Sphingosinicella sp. BN140058: one gene and its partners. The protein of the gene in region 3 interacts with the protein of the main gene of each other region in a pairwise test. Links are inferred from orthologs where the notes say so. Each region holds a gene or a part of one and is shown on either strand. Other genes may lie near its edges. The genes, in order: ETR14_RS13485, ETR14_RS02320 and groL.

The links.
Region 1: the proteins of groL (region 3) and ETR14_RS13485 interact in binary tests that used the Escherichia coli proteins (3 or more experiments, as listed by UniProt). The link is inferred for Sphingosinicella sp. BN140058 from one-to-one orthologs.
Region 2: the proteins of groL (region 3) and ETR14_RS02320 interact in binary tests that used the Escherichia coli proteins (3 or more experiments, as listed by UniProt). The link is inferred for Sphingosinicella sp. BN140058 from one-to-one orthologs.

Annotation. Positions count from the first base shown.
Region 1 is NZ_CP035501.1:2,979,202-2,984,776, reverse strand. Bases 1,552-4,550 are described here. They hold ETR14_RS13485 (ABC transporter ATP-binding protein), read left to right. Parts: upstream 1,552-2,623; coding sequence 2,624-3,478; downstream 3,479-4,550. Other genes in these bases: ETR14_RS13475 (ABC-type transport auxiliary lipoprotein family protein), read left to right, coding at 4,464-4,550; ETR14_RS13480 (MlaD family protein), read left to right, coding at 3,478-4,458; ETR14_RS13490 (MlaE family lipid ABC transporter permease subunit), read left to right, coding at 1,552-2,627. Outside these bases: ETR14_RS13500 (cystathionine gamma-synthase family protein), read left to right, coding at 1-704; ETR14_RS13495 (HAD family phosphatase), read right to left, coding at 764-1,444; more of ETR14_RS13490, read left to right, coding at 1,518-1,551; more of ETR14_RS13475, read left to right, coding at 4,551-5,045; ETR14_RS13470 (calcium-binding protein), read right to left, coding at 5,172-5,575. UniProt on the Escherichia coli protein: Part of the ABC transporter complex MlaFEDB, which is involved in a phospholipid transport pathway that maintains lipid asymmetry in the outer membrane by retrograde trafficking of phospholipids from the outer membrane to the inner membrane.
Region 2 is NZ_CP035501.1:519,068-524,637, reverse strand. What follows is about bases 2,509-5,502. They hold ETR14_RS02320 (nucleotide exchange factor GrpE), read left to right. Parts: upstream 2,509-3,735; coding sequence 3,736-4,269; downstream 4,270-5,502. Other genes in these bases: ETR14_RS02305 (copper chaperone PCu(A)C), read right to left, coding at 5,316-5,502; ETR14_RS02310 (PH domain-containing protein), read right to left, coding at 4,764-5,204; ETR14_RS02315 (HNH endonuclease), read right to left, coding at 4,274-4,690; hrcA (heat-inducible transcriptional repressor HrcA), read left to right, coding at 2,693-3,739; ETR14_RS02330 (FAD/NAD(P)-binding protein), read left to right, coding at 2,509-2,643. Also shown: ETR14_RS02340 (response regulator), read left to right, coding at 1-867; ETR14_RS02335 (DUF6356 family protein), read left to right, coding at 996-1,262; more of ETR14_RS02330, read left to right, coding at 1,288-2,508; more of ETR14_RS02305, read right to left, coding at 5,503-5,570. UniProt on the Escherichia coli protein: Participates actively in the response to hyperosmotic and heat shock by preventing the aggregation of stress-denatured proteins, in association with DnaK and GrpE. It is the nucleotide exchange factor for DnaK and may function as a thermosensor.
Region 3 is NZ_CP035501.1:3,327,186-3,332,719, reverse strand. Bases 869-3,826 are described here. They hold groL (chaperonin GroEL), read left to right. Parts: upstream 869-1,503; coding sequence 1,504-3,150; downstream 3,151-3,826. Other genes in these bases: ETR14_RS14915 (hypothetical protein), read right to left, coding at 3,767-3,826; ETR14_RS28400 (hypothetical protein), read right to left, coding at 3,345-3,650; groES (co-chaperone GroES), read left to right, coding at 1,168-1,455; sppA (signal peptide peptidase SppA), read right to left, coding at 869-877. Also shown: more of sppA, read right to left, coding at 1-868; more of ETR14_RS14915, read right to left, coding at 3,827-4,045; ETR14_RS14910 (metalloregulator ArsR/SmtB family transcription factor), read left to right, coding at 4,349-5,305; metF (methylenetetrahydrofolate reductase), read left to right, coding at 5,302-5,534.

The DNA of each region.
Region 1 (5,575 bases), 350 kb from region 3 along the record:
CCGTGGCGGCGGCGCGCGCGGCCGTGTTCGGTGATGAGCGGCCGCCGATCGCGATCGACAACACCTTCCTCGGCCCGCTCTGGGCGAAGCCGCTCGAACAGGGCGCCGACCTGTCGATCTATTCGCTGACCAAATATGCCGGCGGCCACTCAGATCTCGTCGCCGGCGGCGTGGTCGGCGCCAAGGCCCTGCTCGATCCGATCCGGATGATGCGCAACACGATCGGCACGATCACCGATCCGAACACCGCCTGGATGCTGCTGCGCAGCCTCGAGACCCTGGAACTGCGCATGACCCGGGCCGGCGAGAATGCCGCCAAGGTCTGCGCCTTCCTGCGCGATCACCCGAAGGTCGAGAGCGTCGGCTATCTCGGCTTTCTCGAAGATGGCGGCGACGCCCGCCAGGCGGACATCTACCGCCGCCACTGCACCGGCGCGGGCTCGACCTTCTCGCTCTATCTGAAGGGCGGCGAGAAGGAGGCTTTCGCCTTCCTCGATTCGCTCAAGATCGCCCATCTCGCGGTCAGCCTCGGCGGCACCGAGACCCTGGCCAGCGCGCCGGCCGCCATGACCCATCTCTCCGTGCCGGAGGAGCGCAAGCAGGCGCTCGGCATCACCGACAATCTCGTTCGAATCTCGATCGGGGTCGAGGATCCGGACGATCTGATCGCCGACTTCAGCCAGGCGCTAGACGCGATCGGCTGAGGGAGTCCGTCGGGGCACCACGATCACTCGATCGATCGTGATCGTGGTGCCCCGGCTTCTCATTCCTTTGCCCAGTCCACCACTTCCCAGCCTTCCGCCTTCGCCAGCCGGACGAGGCGCGCATGGGCATTGGCGGCGACCGGCTCGTCGCTCCAGCGATGGACGTGGTGATCGGACACGTGGTCCGAATAGAAACGGATGTGCACGGCGTCGCGGGTGAGCCCTTCGCGCGCCATCCACTGCTCGATCATGTCGAGCTTGGCCGCGCCGTAGCAATTGTTGCCGTCGATCCTGGCGATGATCCGCCCGTCCGCATCGAGCCCCGTCTCGGTCGCGACGACATCGTCGAAGCCGAGACGGCGCGCGATCGCCGCCGCGTAGAGACGGTAGGAGGCCGTCGCCATGACCAGCCGGCGTCCTGCCGCGCGATCGGCGGCGATGCTCCTCCGGGCGCCCGGCATGATGTTGCCTGCAATCTGCTTGTCGGCGAAGCTCTCGATCACCGGTTCGAGCCCCGCCGAGGTCACACCGCGGCCGATCAGGAGGTTGTAATTCCATTCCTTCAGCGTCCCGCGCTGGATCAGGCGAAGGACGTACGCCAGCATGGTCAGCAGCACCAACGGGAACAGCAGCAGCCGCCAGGGTGCCAGCCGTGTCGCGGCGTGGATCAGGAATGGGGTGTAGGTTGCATGCCGGGTGATCGTCCGGTCCATGTCGTAAATTGCGAGTTGCGCCTTCATGAACCGGCGGAAGCATGTTTGGATGTCTTTTGTCCAGCTTGCCCAGCGCCGAGAATTGAAGCATGTCGCTCGCATGAGCACAGTCGCCCGTTGCAACGAAACCACAGAAAACGGACGCCGGGTGCTTCGCTTCGGGGGCGATCTGACGCTCGCGCGGCTGGGGGTGCTTCCAACCAAGCTCGATCGACTGAAAGGGCGCGATCTCGTCGTCGACCTTTCGGGCGTCGGCCGCATGGACACGATCGGCGCATGGACGATCCATCGCCTGGTCCGCGATCGCGGCGGCGAGGTGGTCGGCGCGAGCGAGGCCAACGGCTCGCTGCTGCAGCAGATGGCGGAACTCGATCAGCCGGTGAAGGTCCGGCCCGATCCGCCGCCCGCTTTCGCCCGGGTGCTGGACCAGCTCGGCACCGCGACGGTGGAGGCCGGCCGTACGCTCGTCGGTCTGCTCGCTTTTTTCGGCGCGATGCTGATCGGCGTCGCCAAGGTGATCCGGGAACCGCGCCGGTTCCGGCTCAACGCCGTGGTTCAGCGCTTCGAGGTGGTCGGCGTTCACGCCTTCGGCATCATCGGCCTGATGAGCTTCCTGGTCGGCATCGTCATCGCCCAGCAGGGCGCGGTGCAGCTGCGCCAATTCGGTGCCGAAGTGTTCACGGTCAATCTGATCGGGCGAAGCGGCGTCAAGGAACTGGGCGTACTGATGACCGCGATCATGGTCGCCGGTCGCTCCGGCTCATCGTTCGCCGCCCAGCTCGGTTCGATGAAACTCGCCGAGGAAGTCGACGCGATGCGCACCATCGGAGTCTCGCCGATGGAAGCTTTGGTGCTGCCGCGCGTCTTCGCCACCGTGATGATGATGCCGCTCCTCTCCTTCTACGCCGCGATGGTGGTCGTCCTCGGCGGCGGCATCTTCTGCTGGATCGGTCTCGACATTCCGCCGGTCACCTACGTCCAGCGCATTCGCGAGGTGGTGCCGCTGACCGATCTCTGGCAGGCGCTGATCAAGGCGCCGGTGTTCGGGCTGATCATTGCGCTCGCCGGCTGCTACCAGGGGATGCAGGTGGAGGCGAATGCCGAGGAAGTCGGCCTGCGCACCACCACCGCGGTCGTTCAGGGCATTTTCCTGGTGATCGTGCTCGATGCGTTCTTCGCCGTCTTCTTCACTGAGATCGGCTGGACATGAGCGAACCGCAAGCCGCTCGTCAGACCGACGAGCGTGAGAACATCATCGAGGTGCACGGCCTGAAGAATGCCTTTGGCGAGCAGGTCATCCACGAAGGCCTCGATCTCGAGGTTCGCCGCGGCGAGATCCTCGGCGTGGTCGGCGGATCCGGCACCGGCAAATCGGTGCTGATGCGCTCGATCATCGGCCTTCAGCAGCCCAACGAGGGCGACGTCCAGGTCTTCGGAACCGGCATCGGCCGCGCCAACGAGGCGCAGCTTCAGGCCATTCGCAAGCGCTGGGGCATTCTGTTCCAGGGCGCCGCCTTGTTCTCCACCTTGACCGTTGCCGAGAACGTGCAGGTGCCGCTGCGGGAATTCTACCCGCGGCTTTCCGACAAGCTGCTGGATGAGATCGCCGCCTACAAGATCGTCATGGCCGGGCTGCCGGCGGATGCGGGGCCCAAATATCCGGCCGAGCTTTCCGGCGGCATGAAGAAGCGCGCGGGTATCGCCCGCGCGCTCGCGCTCGATCCGGAATTGCTGTTCCTGGACGAGCCGACCGCGGGCCTCGACCCGATCGGCGCCTCCGCCTTCGATCAGCTGATCCTGGATCTGCGCGCGCGCCTCGGCCTGACCGTGTTCCTGATCACCCACGATCTCGACACGCTGCACGCCATCTGCGACCGTGTCGCGGTGCTCGCCGATCGCAAGGTGGTGGCGGTCGGAACGATTCCGGAATTGTTGGCTTTGGATCACGAATGGATCCAGGAATATTTCAGAGGGCCGCGCGGACGTGCGGCCGAGGAAGCGGTCGAGGCCGAAGAGGCCAGGCAAGACGCCGCAATGCAGGACGGGGGCGGTAACGTCTGATGGAAACGCGTTCCAACCATATCCTGGTCGGCAGCGTCGTGCTGGCGATGATCCTCGCCGTGCTGGGCTTCATCGTCTGGCTCAGCCAGGCGTCGGGCAATGCCGACAAGCAGTTCGACATCTTCTTCAACCAGGCGGTGGACGGTCTTGCCGAAGGCTCCGCCGTCACCTTCTCGGGCGTGCCGGTCGGACAGGTCCGATCGATCAACCTCGAGCCCAAGACGCCGCAATTCGTGCGCGTCAGGATCGCGGTTCGCGACAACACGCCGGTTCTGGTCGGCACCACAGCGACCATCAACGGCGTCGGTTTCACCGGAGTCTCGCAGATCCAGCTCGATCCGCCGGAGCGGGACCCCAAACGTCCCGCCGGGCCGCAGCGCGAAATCACCTGTGCGGTGACTCAATGCCCCTATGACGCACCGATCATCCCGACCAAGCCCGGTGCGCTCGGCCAGCTGCTGAGCAGCGCGCCCGAGCTGCTCGATCGGATCACCACCTTGACGGCGCGGCTCACCGAATTGCTGTCGGATCGCAACCAGGCCTCGATCGCGTCGATCCTCGAGAACGTGCAGGTGATCAGCCGCAACCTCGCCGAACGCTCGGGCGAGATCGCGGCAACGATGGCCGAGGCGCGGATCGCGATCCGGCAGGCCGGCCAGGCGGCGGAGGAGTTCGGCCAGCTCGCCGACACCAGCGACCAGATCCTGCAGAAGGATGCCCGGCCGCTGATCGCCGACCTGCGCCAGACGATCCGCGCGGCGGAGACGAGCATGAAGAGCCTCGACGACGTCATCGGTCAGGCCAAGCCGGGCGTCGAGACCTTCTCCACCCGTACCCTTCCCGAAGTCGGCCAGCTGATCCGCGATCTTCGTGCGACCAGCCAGTCGCTCCGCAACATCAGCGAACGCATCGACCAGCGCGGTATCGGCGGGGTCGTCGGCGGCGAACGCCTGCCCGATTATGCGCCGAAGAAAAGGTGATGACGATGAACCGCAGCAAGCTCCTTCTCGCCGCGACGGCCTGCCTTTCGCTCTCCGCCTGCTTCGGCGGCGCCAAGGTTCCCGCCGAATTGCTGACCCTGAGCTCCACCCAGGTTCGCGCCCCCGGCGAAGCCCGCGCGGCGGAGCAGGGGCGGGTGATCACCGTGATCTCGCCGACGGTGCCGCAAGCGATCAGCAACACGCGCGTGCCGGTCTATGTCAGCCCCACCTCGATCCAGTATCTCAAGGATTCGCAGTGGATCGAAAAGCCCAACGAGCTCTTCCGTCAATTGCTTTCGGAGACGCTGGCGGCGCAGACCGGCTGGGTGGTGCTCGATCCGTCCGTCTACGCGCAGGTCCAGGGCGTGGTGCTCGGCGGACAGCTGCTCGCCTTCGGCTTCGATCCGAACCGCATGGAAGCCATCGTCCAATTCGACGCGAATCTCGCCAGGCCCCAGCAGGCTGTCGCGACGCGTCGGTTCGAGGCGCGGGTTCCGGTCACCGCCGCCGACAGCACCCAGATTGCGCCGGCGCTGAATCAAGCCGCCAATCAGGTCGCCGCCGAAGTCGCCGCCTGGGCGGGCTGACCGGGCAAAACTTTCACGTCAAATGATCAAAAGAGAGGCGCGCCACCGGTCCGATGGTGCGCCTCCCCTTTCGCCGGACCGGATCAGGCTGAATCAGCCTGATCCGATCATGGCGACGTCCTCCGTTCAGATGAAATAGGCCGCGGCCGCGGCTGGCGCCGACACCGGGTTGACGAACTCGAACACGTAGTCCGCGCCGACCGTGTACGAACCGTCACCATCGGCATCGACCACCGCGAACATTCGGCCGGCAAAATCGCCGCTGGTCGGGTTGAACAGAACCGCCGAATTGGCCTGCAGCGCTCCGTTCACGGCCGAAGCAAGATCGGCATCGAACGTGACGATGCCGAGTGCGCCGCCGCTTACCGTCCCGGTCCAGCCGGTAACGGCGGTGGGCAGGTCGATCGAGTCGCGGTTCGGTTGGAACCGGTCGATTCGATCGAAATCGATGCCGGTCGACTCCGTCGGTGCGGAATAGGTGAAAGTGTCCCACCCCGCACCGCCGTTCAGCAGATCGCTGCCGAGCCCGC
Region 2 (5,570 bases), 2.8 Mb from region 3 along the record:
TTGCGCGACATGATCGGACGCTCGATCGGGCCGCAGATCAGGGTCGAAGTCGAGGCGGACGACGATCTTCCCGCCGCCCGTGTCGATCCGAACCAGCTCGAACTCGCGTTGCTCAATCTTGCGGTGAATGCACGCGATGCCATGCCCGACGGTGGCATTCTGACCGTGTCCATCACTGCAGAGGCGGTCGGGCCGGGGCACCCCAATGGCCTGCGCTACGGCACCTATGTCCGCATCGGGGTGCGCGACACCGGGTCCGGCATGGACGAAGTGACGCTGAAGCGCGCGATCGAGCCTTTTTACTCGACCAAGGGGATCGGCAAGGGAACCGGCCTCGGATTGTCGATGGTGCACGGCCTTGCCGCCCAGTCCGGAGGCGCTTTGTTGCTCGACAGCGTGCTCGGCGAGGGCACCAACGCCGAGCTCTGGCTGCCGGCAGCGGCAACGGCCGCGGATGCCGAGCAGGAGGAGGACAATGCTGCCATCGCCGACACGCCGGCGGCGACCATCCTGCTGGTCGACGACGAGGATCTGGTGCGCAGCGGTACGGCCGAGATGCTCGCCGATCTCGGCCACCGAGTCATCGAGGCACGGTCGGCAGGCGAGGCTCTCGAACTCCTGCGGAGCGGCGTCACCGCCGATCTGGTGATCACCGACTATCTGATGCCGGGCATGAACGGTGCCGAACTCGCCACCGCCATCCGCAACCGGCTGCCCGGCGTGCCGATCCTGCTCGCCACCGGTTATGCCAATCTTGCCGGGCATCAGATGGCCGACCTGCCGCTGCTGACCAAGCCCTTCCGCCAGAAGGAAGTCGCCGCCAGGCTGGCGGAATTGCTGCCGCGCCGTGCCCGGGAGGATTGCTGACGCGACGCGCACCTGCGTCCGCCCGCCCCCTTTATTGCCCTCGACGCTTGGCTATTGTTGCGTCTTTCTGCATGGACGGACGAAGATGCGCGGGCCGACGGCGCTGCGCGGACGAAGGAGGAAAGACCGTGTTCGATCGCTTGTTTCTGGCACATCCGCGCAGCATCGGGGAAAGCTATCCGGAGCATGCCGCCATGGCTGCCCGCTTCGGGGCGACGATGGTCGTCGGCGGGCTGGCATGCATCGTCCACGCCGTGTTCCCCGCCGTGTTCGCGACGACGGCGAGCGATCGGGTCAAGCAGCTCTACCGCCAGATGAAGGCCCGCCAGCCCGCCTTCAAAGCCCAGCCGCCCGCTTTCTCCGATCCCGCCTGGCAACTCGAATATGAAATCTGATGGCGGCGGACGGGGGCGCGCGAACGTGACCGACCATGTCGCGATCATCGGCTGCGGTTTCTCGGGAGCATTGCAGGCGATCAACCTGGTCCGTCACGGAGGGCCACGCGCGACGCTGATCGAGCGCCACGAGCCGGCGGGCAAGGGCCTCGCCTTCGGCGCCGCCCATCCCACCCACCTGCTCAACGTGCGCGCTTCGAACATGAGCGCCTTTCCGGACGATCCGGGCCACTTCGCCCGATGGCTGACCGATCGCGGCGTGGCGGAGGCGGCGAGTGCCTTCGTACCGCGGCTGACTTATGGCGAATATCTGCTCGAACAGTTGGAGGCGGCGCAGCGCCGATCGAACGGCCGGCTCGAAATCCGTTACGGCAGCGTTCGCGATGTCGAGCATGACGGCGCGGTCCACATCCAGATGATGGACGGCAGTCGGTTCGACGCCGACGCGGCGGTGCTGGCGGTCGGCAATCTTCCGCCGCACCATCCACCCCGGCTCGACGGCGCCGCCTTGGCGCAGCACGGCTATTTCGGCGATCCGTGGGATGAAGCGGCCTATCGCGACCTCCAGCCCGGCGAGACCATCGTCGTAATCGGCACCGGGCTGACCATGGTCGACGTCGCGCTGCGCCTGCAGCTGGAAGGGTTTGCGGGGCGGATCGTGGCGATGTCGCGCCGCGGCCTGTCGCCCCACGTCCATGCACCCAGCCGGCCGCCGGAAACGCCGCTCGGCGAGCGGCCGCAGGGCGAGGTGTCGTCACTGGTTCGCCAGATCCGAGCGCGCGCCCGGGAGATCGGCTGGCGGGCGGCGGTCGACGAATTGCGGCCGATGACTCAGGACATGTGGCGGGCCGCCACCGACGAGCAGCGCCAGCGTTTCCTGCGCCATGCGCGGCCGTGGTGGGACGTTCACCGGCATCGCATCGCACCTGATGTCGCCGAACGGCTGCAGCAGCTGCGCGATGCCGGCATTCTGGAGATCGCCGGCGGCAAGCCGATCGCGTACACGCCCGCCGCGGGCGGCGGCATCGACGTCGCCTGGCGTCGCCGCGGCAGCGATGTCGCCGAACATCTCCACGCCACCCGCATCATCAATTGCACCGGTCCGCAGGGCGATCTGCTGCGCTCCTCCGATCCGCTGCTGGCGACCCTGGTCGCCCGCGGCACGATCCGCCCGGACAAGTTGCGGCTCGGCATCGACGTCGACGCCCAGGCGCGAACGATCGCGGCCGACGGCAGACCGAACGACTGGCTGCTGGCGCTTGGACCGATGACTCGCGGCGCCTGCTGGGAAATCGTCGCGGTGCCAGACATTCGCGTGCAAACCTGGTCGGTCGCGCGGCGCCTGTCCAACGCCCACTGGGTGGAGGGGGAGGGGCTCTGAGCGTCTGCCACGGGGTGACGGGCCGGGGGCTGCGCATTACATGAGGGACATGTCGAGAACCCCGGTCAGCGAGCTTACCGAACGGGCGCGCGAGGTCTTCCGCCTCCTCGTCGAAAATTATCTCGGATCCGGTGCGCCGGTCGGATCCCGTACGATCTCGCGCCTGCCCGGAATCAATCTGTCGCCCGCCTCGATCCGCAACGTCATGCAGGATCTGGAGGAGGCGGGGCTGCTCAGCCACCCGCATACGTCCGCCGGCCGGGTGCCGACGGAGACCGGCCTGCGGCTGTTCGTCGACGGCATGATGCAGGCGGCTGAGCCGAGTCTGGAAGAGCGGACCGCGATCGAAACTCGGCTGGCGCGCGGCGGCGGGCCGATCGAGGATGCCCTGGTCGCGGCAACCGCCGCCTTGTCGGGCCTTTCGGCCTGTGCGGGCATCGTCCTGGTTCCCAAGCGCGAGCCGGTGCTGCGCCAGCTCGGCTTCGTTCAGCTTTCGCCCAGCCAGGCGCTGGCGGTGATGGTAGGGGCCGAAGGCTCGGTCGAGAACCGGGTCATCGATCTGCCGCCGGATGTCACCCCGGCCTCGCTCGCGGAAGTCGGCAATTATGTCAGCGCGCGGCTGTCGGGCCTTACTCTGCAGGAGGCGCGGGCGCGGCTCGACGGCGAGATACGCGACGGCAAAGCGGCGCTCGACAGCGCCGCGCGAACGCTGATCGATCGCGGTCTCGCCGTGTGGTCGGAGGACGGCGCCCAACGCCCGGTGCTAATCGTCCGCGGCCAGGCGAACCTCCTCGACCAGGAGGGCGTCGCCGATCTCGAGCGGGTCCGGCAGCTGCTCGAGGAGCTCGAGGGCAAGGAGGAGATCGTGCGGCTGCTCGACAGCGCGCGAGCCGGCCAGGGCATGAAGATATTCATCGGCTCGGAGAACAAATTGTTCGCGCTATCCGGCTCTTCGGTGATCGCCGCGCCGTACCGCGGCGGCGATGGCAAGGTGGTCGGCGTGGTGGGGGTTATCGGACCGACGCGGTTGAACTATGCACGCGTCGTTCCCATGGTGGATTTCACAGCACAGGCACTATCGAGATTGATGGCATGAACGAACAAGAAGAACTGCAGGAACAGTCCACCGAAGTCGAGGCGCAGGAGGACGGCGCCGTCGAGCCCGATCGCCTTGGCGAGGTGCTGAAGGAATTGGAGGAAGCGCGCCAGAACGTTCTCTACGCTCAGGCCGAGACGCAGAATGTCCGCCGGCGGCTGGAGCAGGAAAAGGTCAATGCGGCCAATTACGCGTCGACCAACTTCGCGCGCGACATGCTGTCGGTGAAGGACAATCTTGACCGCGCACTTGCCGCGGTTCCGCAGGACGTCCGCGAGGACGAGCGCCTGAAGGGGCTGATCACCGGCATCGAGGCAACGTCGCGCGAGCTCGACAGCGTCTTCCAGCGCAACGGCATCGTCAAGGTCGAGGCGATGGGACAGCCGCTCGATCCCAACCGCCACCAGGCGATGGTCGAGATCCCGTCCGATGCGGAGGCCGGCACGATCGTCCAGGAAATGCAGGCCGGCTACATGATCAAGGACCGGCTGCTGCGCCCATCCTTGGTGGGCGTGGCCAGGAAGCCTTAACGCTTCAAAGGCGGTTCAGCCGGTCCTGGACTTGTGCCAGGACGGCTGACAGCCATTCCTTGCCGGCTTCAGGCTTGAAGAGCTCGATCGGCTGCGCCGCCTTCTTCAGGTTGCAGGGTTTGCAAGCGATCACCAAGTTTTGGATGTCCTTAATCCGTTTAACCGCGGTGGGTTGCGCGTGATCAATGGTGAACTGTCCGTCGACGATTGCTTCCTTGCAGTAGAAGCATAGGCCAGGGTGCAGCCTCTGCGCTTCGCGCAGCGCGTTTTCGGCGCTTCGGGCTGGAGAGTTGCTGCCGGCAACGAGGTAAAGTGGCGTGACACCGTTCATGCGATGGAACACCACCATCCGGTACGGTAGGTCCGTCAAGCAATGCCGGGCTGCATCTTCCGGTTTCTCGAGCGTCTTCTGTTTCGCCATAGCCAAACATCGCGCCGCAGTGGTTTCCGAACCGTAAAATATCTTCGATGGTTCGTTCGAACGTCGGGGCGCCTCAATAATCCTCGTGCGCCATGTCGATCTCGCGGACCTGGCGGCGCTGGCGGGCGGCGTCGACGAGGGTGCGCAGTTCTTCTCGCCGGCGCTGCGCGTGTTCGACGTGTGGAATGACCAGCGGCGCACGGCGGGTGGTTTCATCGCTGCTGTTGATCGTGATCGTGCCGATCCCCGCCCACTGATTGATCAGGCTGAAATCGATGCGGATGTCCTTCACCCGGTAGAGCTCGATCTCGTCCAGACTCTTCATGAAGATGCCGCGCCGGATGATCAGCCTGTCCTGGCTGATCTCGTAGGAGGCGGTGAGGTTTTCGATCCACTTGGCCAGGATGATGAGGAAGCCGATCCCGGTCAGGCAGAGCAGCAGTGTCGCCCAACCCGCCAGCGTGCCGCGCAGCCAGCCCCAGGTCGATGAGCGAAAGACGTCGGTCTGCTGCATGACGATCCCCTGCGGCGATGTTTCGACCGCATCATAGCCGACCGCACGCGCGCTTCTAGTTCCTATTCGCCGCCGCTCAATGGGTGCGGCTCGGGCCCGGCGTCGCAGCGGTCAATGTCCGGCATGGTCCGCATGTCCCTGGCCAGGGCCGCGAACCTCGGCGATCGCCGTCACCGGCGGTGCCTTCTCGAAGTGGAAGACGATCTTCGCCTTCGCGCCGACGGCAAAGCCGGGCTTGATCCCGAACAGCATGGCGTGACGTCCCCCGGGCTGGAAATCGAGCTTTCCGTCGGCATCGAAGGGAGCGCTGGCGAGTGGGGCCATGCCCGCCATGTTGCCCTTGGTCATGGTCTCGTGGAGTTCCGC
Region 3 (5,534 bases):
TGCGGAAGCTCCCCGGGACGTCGGCATGAAGCGCGCCCGTGATCTTGGCGATGCGCGCCCCGAAGGCCTGGCGGTCGCCGATCTGATCGACCAGCCCCGCGGCAAGCGCCGCCTTGGCCATGTCGCCGCCCGCCGCCTGGATTCGGCCCGGGGCATCGGCAGCATAGGCCGCGATCTGGGCTTTCGGCCGCGCCTGCCGGACCGATTGCTGCCAGCTTTCCCACATTGCGCCGTAAAGCGCCTGGGCATTCTCCCGCGCTTCCGGCGACATGTCGCTGCGGGTGAACGGCTCGACCGCCGACTTGTAGGTGCCGACCCGGTAGACGTTGGCGGTGATACCGAGCCGGTCCATCAGCCCCTTGAAATAGAGATTGTTGCCGCCAGGCCCGGCGACCAGCACCCCGCCCATCGGATTGAGCCAGATTTCGCTGGCGTGGGACGCGAGAAGGTAGGAATCGTCATCATAGGCGGTGGCGTAGGCGAGCACCGGCTTGCCGGCCTTCTTGACCGCATCGAGCGCTTCCGCCGCCTGGACGAGCGTGGCCTGTCCGCCGCCCGAGAAGATGTCGAGATCCAGCACCACGGCCTGCACGCGGTCGTCGCCCGCCGCCTTGCGCAGCCCGTGGACGATGTCGCGGAGCCGGTATTCGCGGCCGCCCGCACTCCCGCTCAGCACTTCGCTCGCGCTTGCCTGTGCCGGCTGCTCGACGATCGGGCCCGACAGGTCCAGCACCAGCGCGCCCTTGTCGCCGCTGCCGACCGCAGGCCGCGACGTCATCGCCGCATAGAGAAATCCGAAGAAGAGGAGCATGAACAGGAGCACCAGCCCGTCCTTGATCCCGACGAGCAGTCTCCAAACCTTGCCGACGAATCGCATTGTCGCATTCCCGTAACAGCTTCGGCCTAGCGCAGGGTTGGGCCGTGGATCCGGACCGGACCCTTTGGACGAGGGCTAATCCACCGCCGCGGCCCTGTAAATGGATGCGGCCGGTCGGGTCGAAACGGATGAATTTTCCTGTCGCCGGGCGCTTGACCGCAGATGAACAGCAACTACATCGGCAGCGCTGGCACTCACTGGGGGTGAGTGCTAACAAGGTTGAACCCAGCGACTGCCGCACCTCGCCAAAAGGGGGGAGAGCAGCCGCATTACTAGAAGAGGTGACGTGCATGACTTTTCGTCCGCTCCATGATCGGGTGCTCGTGCGCCGCGTCGAGGCCGAAGAGAAGACGGCCGGTGGCATCATCATCCCCGACACCGCCAAGGAAAAGCCGCAGGAAGGCGAAGTGATCTCGGTCGGCTCCGGCACCAAGGCCGAAGACGGCTCGGTGACCCCGCTCGACGTCAAGGCCGGCGACCGCATCCTGTTCGGCAAGTGGTCGGGCACCGAGGTCCGCCTCAACGGCGAAGACCTGCTGATCATGAAGGAATCCGACATCCTCGGAATCGTCGGCTGACTCATCGCACATCCATCCACGTTGAATTGAACTAAGAGGAAAGAAGACATGGCAGCGAAAGACGTACGCTTTTCGCGTGACGCCCGTGAGCGGATCCTCCGCGGCGTCGACATTCTCGCCGATGCGGTGAAGGTCACCCTCGGCCCCAAGGGCCGCAACGTCGTCATCGACAAGAGCTTCGGCGCGCCGCGCATCACCAAGGACGGCGTCACCGTCGCCAAGGAGATCGAGCTCAAGGACAAGTTCGAGAACATGGGCGCGCAGATGCTGCGCGAAGTGGCCTCGAAGACCAACGATCTCGCCGGTGACGGCACCACCACCGCCACCGTCCTCGCCCAGGCGATCGTCCGCGAAGGCATGAAGTCGGTCGCGGCCGGCATGAACCCGATGGACCTGAAGCGCGGCATCGACGTCGCCGTTTCGAAGGTCGTCGAGGACCTCAAGGCCCGTTCCAAGCCGGTCGCCGGCTCGAATGAGATCGCCCAGGTCGGCATCATCTCGGCCAATGGCGACACCGTCGTCGGCGAGAAGATCGCCGAAGCGATGGAGCGCGTCGGCAAGGAAGGCGTGATCACCGTCGAGGAAGCCAAGGGCCTCGAGTTCGAGCTCGACGTCGTCGAAGGCATGCAGTTCGACCGCGGCTACTTGAGCCCCTACTTCATCACCAACCCGGAAAAGATGCAGGTCGAACTCAACGACCCGTACATCCTGATCCACGAGAAGAAGCTCTCCAACCTCCAGGCGATGCTACCGATCCTCGAGGCGGTCGTGCAGTCGGGCCGTCCGCTGCTGATCATCGCCGAGGACATCGAGGGCGAAGCGCTCGCCACCCTCGTCGTCAACAAGCTGCGCGGCGGCCTCAAGGTCGCGGCCGTCAAGGCTCCGGGCTTCGGCGATCGCCGCAAGGCGATGCTCGAGGACATCGCGATCCTGACCAACGGCGAGATGATCAGCGAAGATCTCGGCATCAAGCTCGAGACCGTGTCGCTGAACATGCTCGGCCAGGCCAAGCGCGTCACCATCGACAAGGACAACACCACCATCGTCGACGGTGCCGGTGCGCGTGACCGCATCGAGGGCCGCGTCACCGCGATCCGCCAGCAGATCGAGAACACCACCAGCGATTACGACCGTGAGAAGCTCCAGGAGCGTCTCGCCAAGCTCGCCGGCGGCGTCGCCGTGATCAAGGTCGGCGGTTCGTCCGAGGTCGAGGTCAAGGAGCGCAAGGACCGCGTCGACGACGCGCTGCACGCGACCCGCGCAGCTGTCGAAGAGGGCATCGTCCCCGGCGGCGGTACCGCTCTGCTCTACGCCACCAAGGCGCTCGAAGGCCTCAAGGGTGCCAACGAGGACCAGACCCGCGGCATCGACATCGTCCGCAAGGCGATCATTGCGCCGGTTCGTCAGATTGCCGAGAATGCCGGCAATGACGGCGCCGTGGTTTCGGGCAAGCTGCTCGACGGCAACGACGAGACGCTCGGCTTCAACGCCCAGACCGAGACCTACGAGAACCTCGTCCAGGCCGGCGTGATCGACCCGACCAAGGTCGTCCGCACCGCGCTGCAGGACGCCGCATCGGTCGCCGGTCTGCTCATCACCACCGAGGCCGCGGTCTCCGAGCTTCCGGAAGACAAGCCGGCTGCCGGCGGCGGCATGCCGGGCGGCATGGGCGGCATGGGCGGCATGGACTTCTAAGGCGTAAGGCGGCCTTCGGCAGCGGCGCTCGTCGCTGCCGAAGGATTCGCCTTAGCCCGGCCGGCGCGTCCGCCGCGGAGCTGCGGATCGCGTTCGACGTCCAAGGCGGGCTTGCCCGCCTTCTGCCGAGGCCCAAAAGAAAAGGGGTCGGAGGATCTCTCCTCCGGCCCCTTTTTCTGTGCCTTCGATCCGCCTTACTGCGCGTTGGTCGCCGTCGCTGCAGCCGCATCGTTTGCGGTGCCGGCATCGTTCCCAGCGGCATCGTTCCCGGCCGCGCCCTCGGCCACCGCGACGTCACCCGCCTCGGGTGTCGGCGCATCGCCGTTGCCGAGCTCCGGATTTTCCACGGTCAGGCTGTCCGGCGACGTATCGAGCATGTTCGCCGCCTCGTCGAGCTGGGCATTCTCCTCGGCGGTGGGGCCGGTGCTTTCCTTGTCTCCGCATCCGGCCAGGAGGGCGAGTGCGGCGGCCGTCAGGCCGGTGGCGATGATCGAGCGCATGAATGATCACTCCGAAGATGGCATGTCGGCCGCTGTCTGCCGCATTGCCGGGCAAATAAAAAGGGCCGCGCACCCGGTGGTGCGCGACCCTTTTCGTCGCATAAGTTCGCGAGAACTTAGTGCGCGGCGTTCGAGGTCGCGTTGGCGACCGCGTCCGACGCGTTCTCGACGGAGTTGCCGGCAGCTTCGAGGCTGTTGCTGGCATTGTCGAGAGCGTTGTTGGTCGCGTCGACCGCGCTCGCGTCGTTCGCCGAGGCGTTGACGTCGCTGACGGCTTCGGTCTCGGTGACGTTGAGATCGGTTGCGGTGTTGTTGCCGGCATCGTTGCTGGTGTTGTTGCACGCAGACACGCCGAGGGCTGCGACGGCAGCCAGGGTCAGACCAATCTTCTTCATGAAAACTTCCCTCCGTTTGGAGCAACTGATGATCCGCTGGGCGAGGTGCCGTGGCGTAGCCCATCGGCTCTCCAGCGCTGCATGCTGTACAAAAGGCGCAGCAGTATGTCTACCTATTCGGTAAGCAATTGCGGTAAAGCGTTTTTTCCGGTCATTCTTCCGTCACAATCCGACGTTGGACGCTCTTATCAGCGCCTTGAACGGCTTTCGGGCGCGCAAATCCCTCGTGCGAACGGAACCAAAGGGCGTGAAAGGCGTGTCGTCACTTGACCCGCATATAAAGATATCTTTATATCCTTATCTATGGCCGATGTGACTGACCTCTTTCGCTCCCTTGCCGATCCGACGCGGCTGCGGATTCTCGCGCTGCTGCGGGCGATGGAGCTGTCGGTCGGCGAATTGGCGCAAGTGCTCGGGCAAAGCCAGCCCCGCGTCTCGCGCCACGTCAAGATCCTGATCGATGCCGGCCTTGCCGAGCGGCGCAAGGAAGGCAGCTGGGTCTTCCTCAGCCTCGGCGATGGCGCGCGGGTCGATCCGCTGTTCGCAATGCTCGATCGCTGGGCCGAGATCGACGGCGAGGATCCATGGATGCTTGCCGATGCCGCGCGCCTTGCCGCGGTTCGCGCCGATCGTGCGGCCGCCGCCGAGCGCTATTTCGCCCAGCACGCCAATCACTGGGACGAGATCCGATCGCTCCACATCGCCGAGAGCGAGGTCGAAGCGGCGATCGGGCGCGCGCTCGCGGACCGGCCGGTCGGACGCCTCGTCGATGTCGGCACCGGCACCGGCCGGATGATCTCCTTGTTCGGGCGCGAGGCGCAGCATGCCTTGGGCGTCGATCGCTCGCCCGAGATGCTGCGTCTTGCGCGGGTCAAGCTTGCCGAGGCCGGCCTCACCGCCGCCGAACTGCGCCAGGGCGACATGTACGCCCTCCCGCTTCCCGCGGGCAGCGCCGACACCGTAATCCTCCACCAGGTGCTGCACTTCGCCCAGCAGCCCGCGGCGGCGGTCGCCGAGGCGGCCCGTCTGCTCGCGCCCGGGGGGCGATTGCTCGTAGTCGATTTCGCCGCGCACGAGCGCGAGGAACTGAGGATCCGCGACGCCCATGCCCGGCTCGGCTTCGCCGACGACGCCGTAATCAAATATATCGAGAGCGCGGGCCTGGAAGCCTGCGTGATCGAGCATCTCGAAGGCGGTGAGCTCACCGTCACCATCTGGGCCGGAGAGCGGCCCGAAGCTAAATTGAAGGTCGTCGCATGAGCACGCTCGCGCCTGGCATCGCCAGTTGGCGGAAACCCCTGTTCGAAGATGTCGCCGGCGACATCGACGTGTCGTTCGAATTCTTCCCGCCCAAGACCGAGAAGATGGAGCAGACGCTCTGGGAGTCGGTGAAGACATTGGAGCCGCTGGCCCCCCGATTCGTCTCGGTTACCTACGGCGCCGGCGGCTCGACCCGCGAGCGGACCCACAATACGGTGGCGCGGATCGC